3 regions of the Pseudomonas soli genome follow, and region 3 is predicted to be linked to each of the others. Evidence: predicted binding sites of a transcription regulator. Region 3 holds the regulator's gene; each other region holds the start of a gene.
The links. The regulator sigma-54, encoded in region 3, starts transcription at its own class of promoters, with help from an activator protein. The targets are predictions, from matches to a motif close to ANTGGCATNNANNTTGCTNT.
Positions count from the first base shown of each region.

Region 1: a site for sigma-54 is predicted at 803-822, ahead of nirB (nitrite reductase large subunit NirB). Genes of this name have one in related genera too.
Region 2: a site for sigma-54 is predicted at 1,169-1,188, ahead of LU688_RS19165 (CmpA/NrtA family ABC transporter substrate-binding protein). Genes of this name have one in related genera too.

Region 1 covers NZ_CP128543.1:1,315,317-1,317,506, reverse strand. The annotation lists gene LU688_RS06015 (bifunctional nitrate reductase/sulfite reductase flavoprotein subunit alpha) at 1-678, shown strand, start outside; gene nirB (nitrite reductase large subunit NirB) at 952-2,190, shown strand, end outside.
Region 2 covers NZ_CP128543.1:4,142,365-4,144,554, forward strand. The annotation lists gene LU688_RS19160 (quinone-dependent dihydroorotate dehydrogenase) at 78-1,103, opposite strand; gene LU688_RS19165 (CmpA/NrtA family ABC transporter substrate-binding protein) at 1,230-2,190, shown strand, end outside.
Region 3 covers NZ_CP128543.1:1,072,284-1,074,473, reverse strand. The annotation lists gene LU688_RS04840 (RNA polymerase factor sigma-54) at 134-1,630, shown strand; gene hpf (ribosome hibernation-promoting factor, HPF/YfiA family) at 1,709-2,017, shown strand; gene ptsN (PTS IIA-like nitrogen regulatory protein PtsN) at 2,030-2,190, shown strand, end outside.

The sequences.
Region 1 (2,190 bases), 240 kb from region 3:
CAGGCCTTGCCGCTGGGCAACTGGTTGTCGCTGCTCAAACCCTTGCAGCCGCGCCTGTACTCGATCAGCTCCAGCCCCCGGGCTCATCCCGGCCAGGTGCACCTGACCGTGTCCATCGTGCGCCATGGCGAGCGCAAGGGCGTCTGTTCGAGCTTCCTCGCGGACCGGGCAGCGGCGCTGGAGGTGGGGATATTTGCCCAGCCATCGAAGCACTTCCGCCTGCCCGAGGACGACGGGGTGCCCATCGTCATGATCGGCCCTGGTACCGGTATCGCCCCCTTCCGCGCCTTCCTTGAAGAGCGCGAGGTACGTGGGGCCAAGGGGCGCAACTGGCTGTTCTTCGGTGAGCAGCATGCCGCCTGCGACTTCTATTACCGCGAACAAATGCAGGCCTGGGAGGCCAGCGGGCATGTGCGTCTGAGCACCGCGTTCTCGCGTGACCAGCCGCAAAAGGTCTATGTGCAGCACCGCCTGCTGGAGCACGGCGCCGAGCTGTGGCGCTGGTTGCAGGACGGCGCGCATGTGTATGTCTGTGGCGATGCCCGGTTTATGGCCCGGGACGTGGACGCGGCCTTGCGCCAGCTCGTGGCGGAACATGGTGGCCTGGACAAGACCATGGCAGCGGCGTACGTCGAGGGGTTGGCGCGGGACAAGCGCTACCGGCGAGATGTGTATTGATGCACCACGGTGGTGAGGCTGCACCCTGTTTGTGCGACCGCATCACATGGCCAACTCATGCCCAAAGGTCTCGTGGCACGCTGCAACCCTCTTGGGAGCGGGCTTGCCCCGCGATGACCGGGAGCCTGGCACATTCCCTGCTTCAACCGATGCACAACAGCCCCAACGACCAACGGCGGTCGACAGGGGCCTCACACTGATGAGTACAGGCAAAGGCGCCTGGAGCTTCGGCTCCAGGCGCCTTTTTCGTTTTTCCGTGATCGAGGATCGGCTATGCAGGCAACAGCGAACGAAGCACAACGAGCGCGACTGGTCATCGTCGGCAACGGCATGGTCGGCCATCACTGCGTCGAGCAACTGATCGAGCGCGGCGCCTTGGCGCGCTTCGAACTGCACGTATTCGCCGAGGAGCGTCAGCGCGCCTATGACCGGGTGCACCTCTCGGAATATTTCACCGGCAGTTGCGCCGAAACCCTGGCCCTGTGCGACCGCGACTACTATGCGAGTAACGGCGTGCACCTGCACCTGGGCGAGGCGGTACTGGACATCGATCGCGAACGCCAGGAAGTGATCACCGCCGAAGGCCGCCTCGGCTACGACCAGTTGATCCTGGCCACCGGTTCCTACCCGTTCGTGCCGCCCATCGAAGGGTCCAGCGGCAATGCGCGCCTGGTCTATCGCACCCTTGAAGACCTCGATGCGATCCGAGCCGCCGCCGGCAGCGCCCGCCGTGGGGTGGTGGTCGGCGGCGGCCTGCTCGGCCTCGAAGCCGCCAACGCCCTCAAGTCGCTAGGCCTGCAAGCGCATGTGGTGGAGTTCGCACCGCGCCTGATGCCGGTCCAACTGGATGGCGAGGGCGGCGCGGCGCTCAAGGCGCGCATCGAGGCGCTGGGCGTGGGCGTGCACCTGGCCCGCGCCACCCAGTCGATCAGCGCTGGCGAACACTACCGCTACCGCATGAACTTCGATGGCGGCGAACACCTGGAAACCGACCTGATCGTGTTTTCCGCCGGCATTCGCCCGCAGGATGCCCTGGGCCGCGCCTGCGGCCTGGAGATCGCCCCTCGCGGCGGCGTGGTGATCGACAGTCAGTGCCGCTCCAGCGACCCACGCATCTTCGCCATTGGCGAATGCGCTTCGTGGAACGGCAGTGTGTTCGGCCTGGTCGCTCCGGGATACGCCATGGCGCGTAACCTGGCTGCCCTGGTGATGGGCGAGTCGGCGGGCGAATTCAGCGGCGCCGACATGTCGACCAAGCTCAAGCTGCTGGGTGTGGACGTCGGCTCCATCGGCGATGCCCAGGGCGTCACGCCGGGCGCGCGCAGCTACCGCTTCATCGACGAGGCCAGCGCCTCATACCGGCGCCTGGTGGTCGATGCCAACGGCAAGCGTGTGCTTGGCGCGGTACTGGTGGGTGACAACAGCTACTACGACACCCTGCTGCAATACGCCCAGAACGGCATCAAGCTACCGGCCGACCCGGCCGCGCTGATTCTGCCCCAGGGCAGCGGC
Region 2 (2,190 bases), 2.9 Mb from region 3:
GGCCCCTTTGAAGGGGCCCTTTTTTATGCACCGTATTTTCCCGCCAAATCTTCTATACAGCGTGGGAGCGGCTCATTTCATGGTTTCGGCATCGCCGCAATCGCATCCACCGCTTCACGAATCAACGCCGGGCCTTTGTAGATGAAGCCCGAATAGATCTGCACCAGGCTAGCCCCAGCGGCGATCTTCTCAGCCGCGTGGCGCCCCTCGGTAATACCGCCAGCGGCGATGATCGGCAGCTTGCCGCCCAGTTCGCCCGCCAGCACCTTCACCGTGTGCGTGCTCTTTTGCAGTACCGGGGCGCCCGACAGGCCGCCCGCCTCGCCACCGAACGGCAGCCCTTCGACACCTTCGCGGCCCAGGGTGGTGTTGGTGGCGATCACCGCATCCATGCCCGACTCGCGCAGCGCCGCGGCAACCAGCGCGGTCTCTTCGTCGCTCATGTCCGGTGCGATCTTGATCGCCACCGGCACGCGCTTGCCGTTGGCCGTGGCCAGCTGTTCACGTCGTTCGGCCAGGGCATCGAGCAGTTGCTTGAGCGAGTCGCCGAACTGCAGCGAACGCAGGCCCGGGGTATTCGGCGAGCTGACGTTGACGGTGATGTAGCTGGCGTCGTTGTAGACCTTTTCCAGGCAGATCAGGTAGTCGTCCTGGGCCCGCTCGACCGGAGTGTCGAAGTTCTTGCCGATGTTGATGCCCAGTACCCCGGTGTATTTCGAGGCGCGCACACGTGCCAGCAAGTGGTCAACACCCAGGTTGTTGAAGCCCATGCGGTTGATGATGGCCGTGGCTTCAGGCAGGCGGAACAGCCGTGGCTTGGGGTTGCCCGGCTGCGGGCGCGGCGTCACGGTGCCGATCTCGACGAAACCGAAACCCAGCTGGGCGAAACCGTCGATGGCTGCGCCGTTCTTGTCCAGGCCTGCGGCCAGGCCGACCGGGTTGGCGAAGTTCAAGCCCATCACCGTCACCGGCAACGCCGCCGGCTGCTTGCACAGCAGACCGTTGAGCCCGAGGCGGCCACCGGCGCCGATCAGGTCCAGCGAGAGGTCGTGGGAGGTTTCCGGGGAGAGCTTGAACAGCAGCTGGCGGGCCAGGGTATACATGGGCGGGCGGACTCGCGGTGTGTGAGGGGGCGATTATAGCCAGCGCGCCGCCAGGGCGACAGGCCCATGGCACATGGGTTGCTATGTCAGTTGCAGGCAGCCCATTGCGAACGCTCGAGGAACTCCGTGAACACAGCCCTCCCGACAACGCCCCTGGCCTGGGTCAACGGCAGCGACGCGCCGGAAAAACCCAGCCTGGACATCGGTTTCATGGCCCTCACCGACTCCGCCTCGGTAGTGGTCGCCGCCACCCAGGGTTTCGCCCAGCCATTTGGCCTGACTCTCAACCTGCGCCGCCAGGCCTCCTGGGCCGGACTGCGCGACAAGCTGGTCAGCGGCGAGCTCGACGCCGCCCACTGCCTCTATGGCCTGGTGTACGCGGTGCACCTCGGTATCGGCGGCGTGCCCGCCAGCCCCCTGGCCGTGCTTATGGGCCTGAACCAGAACGCCCAGGCCATCAACCTCTCTCCCGCACTGCAGCGCAAGGGCGTGACCAACCCCGAGGCACTGGCGCGGCTGGTGCACCAGCAAGGCGCACGGCTGACCTTCGCCCAGACCTTTCCCACCGGCACCCATGCCCTGTGGCTGTACTACTGGCTGGCCAGCCAGGGTATCCACCCATTGCGTGACGTCAGCAGCGTCGTGGTGCCCCCGGCACAGATGGCCGCCCACCTGCAGGCCGGGCGTATCGACGGCTTCTGCGTCGGCGAACCCTGGTCGGCGGAAGCGCTCGCCAAGGGCCAGGGCTTCACCCTGGCCACCAGCCAGTCGATCTGGCCCGATCACCCCGAAAAGGTCCTGGCCTGCGCGCGCGGTTTCGTCGAGCAGTACCCCAACAGCGCCCGCGCGCTTATCCAGTCGGTACTCGCCGCCGCGCGTTTCATCGAGCAGAGCCAGGAAAACCGCCGCAGTACCGCGCAACTGCTCAGCGGCAGCGCCTACCTTGACACCCCCGTCGACAGCATCGAGCCGCGCCTGCTCGGCGACTACCAGGATGGCCTCGGCCATCGCTGGCACGACCCCCATGGCCTGCGCCTGTTCGACCAGGGCCGGGCCAACCTGCCCTACCTGTCCGACGGCATGTGGT
Region 3 (2,190 bases):
GGCTTAAGTTGTTAAAGTGCTCTAGGCAAACGCTGCAATTTCAGGCATATAACTTGCTTAAAGTCGGCGCCCAAGCGCCCTACGTGTAGTGGATGGCGCATGCGCGCCGGCAACAAGGTATTAAGCCCCAGCCATGAAACCATCGCTCGTCCTAAAAATGGGCCAGCAACTGACGATGACACCTCAGTTGCAACAGGCCATCCGCCTGCTTCAGCTCTCCACCCTGGACCTCCAGCAGGAAATCCAGGAAGCGCTGGAGTCCAACCCGATGCTCGAACGTCAGGAAGACGGCGAGGACTTCGACAACAGCGACCCGATGGCGGACAACGCCGAGAACAAGCAGGTCGCCGAAGCCCAGGACAACAGTTTCCAGGAAACCTCCAGCAGCAACACGGAAAACCTCGAGGACGGCGAGTGGGCCGAGCGGATCCCCAACGAATTGCCGGTCGACACCGCCTGGGAAGACATCTACCAGACCAGCGCCAGCAGCCTGCCAAGCAACGATGATGACGAATGGGACTTCACCACTCGCACATCGGTGGGCGAGAGCCTGCAAAGCCACCTGCTGTGGCAGCTCAACCTGGCGCCGATGTCCGACACCGACCGCCTGATCGCCGTCACCCTGATCGACAGCATCAACGCCCAGGGCTACCTGGAAGACACCCTCGAAGAAATCTGCGCCGGTTTTGACCCGGAGCTGGACATCGAGCTGGACGAGGTCGAGGCAGTACTGCACCGTATCCAGCAGTTCGAGCCTGCCGGCATTGGCGCCCGCACCCTCGGCGAATGCCTGCTGCTGCAACTGCGCCAGCTGCCGGCCTCGACACCCTGGATGAGCGAGGCACAGCGCCTGGTCACCGACTTCATCGACCTGCTCGGCAGCCGTGACTACAGCCAGCTGATGCGCCGCATGAAGCTCAAGGAAGACGAGCTGCGCCAGATCATCGAACTGGTGCAGAGCCTCAACCCGCGCCCAGGCTCGCAGATCGAGTCCAGTGAACCCGAGTACGTCGTGCCCGACGTCATCGTGCGCAAGGACAGCGAGCGCTGGCTGGTCGAGCTCAACCAGGAGGCAGTGCCGAAGCTGCGCGTCAATCCGCAGTACGCCGGCTTCGTCCGTCGTGCCGACACCAGCGCCGACAACACGTTCATGCGCAATCAGTTGCAGGAAGCGCGCTGGTTCATCAAGAGCCTGCAGAGCCGCAACGAGACGCTGATGAAAGTGGCGACGCAGATCGTCGAACACCAGCGTGGCTTCCTCGACCATGGCGACGAGGCGATGAAACCGCTGGTCCTGCATGACATCGCCGAAGCGGTAGGCATGCATGAATCGACAATTTCCCGGGTAACCACCCAGAAATACATGCACACCCCACGCGGCATCTACGAACTGAAATACTTTTTCTCGAGCCACGTGAGCACCGCCGAAGGCGGCGAATGCTCGTCTACGGCTATCCGCGCGATCATCAAGAAACTGGTGGCTGCGGAAAATCAGAAAAAGCCATTGAGTGACAGCAAGATCGCTGGTTTACTGGAGGCACAAGGCATCCAGGTAGCCCGTCGCACCGTCGCCAAGTATCGCGAGTCGTTGGGGATCGCACCCTCGAGCGAGCGTAAGCGGCTGATGTAGCCCCCGGATGTGCCACAGCGTTTCAGTGGCAGGTGCAACACCTGCCTCTTTATGCACGGGCAACAAAGGAGAAGCTGTATGCAAGTCAACATCAGTGGACAGCATGTAGAAGTCACCCAACCACTGCGCGATTACGTGCTCGAGAAGCTCGCCCGGGTGGAGGGTCATTTCGACAAGATCACCAACGTGACGGTGATCATGAAAGTCGAGAAGCTCCAGCAGAAGATCGAAGCCACGCTCCAGATTCCCGGCGGTGAGGTGGTGGCAAACGCCGAACACCAAGACATGTATGCAGCCATCGATGCCCTGGCCGACAAGCTCGACCGTCAACTGAAAAAGCACAAGGAAAAACAGCAAAGCCTGCTGCAAGGCGCAGCCGCCCGCTGATCCCCCTCATCCATGATCCGACTTGAAACCATCCTGACCCCCGGCCGTTCCCTCGTGAACGTGCCGGGCGGCAGTAAGAAGCGCGCCCTGGAAAAGGTCGCCAACCTGATCGCCGAGCAAGTACCCGAGCTGGAGATGCAAGACGTCTTCGACAGCCTGTGGGCTCGCGAAAA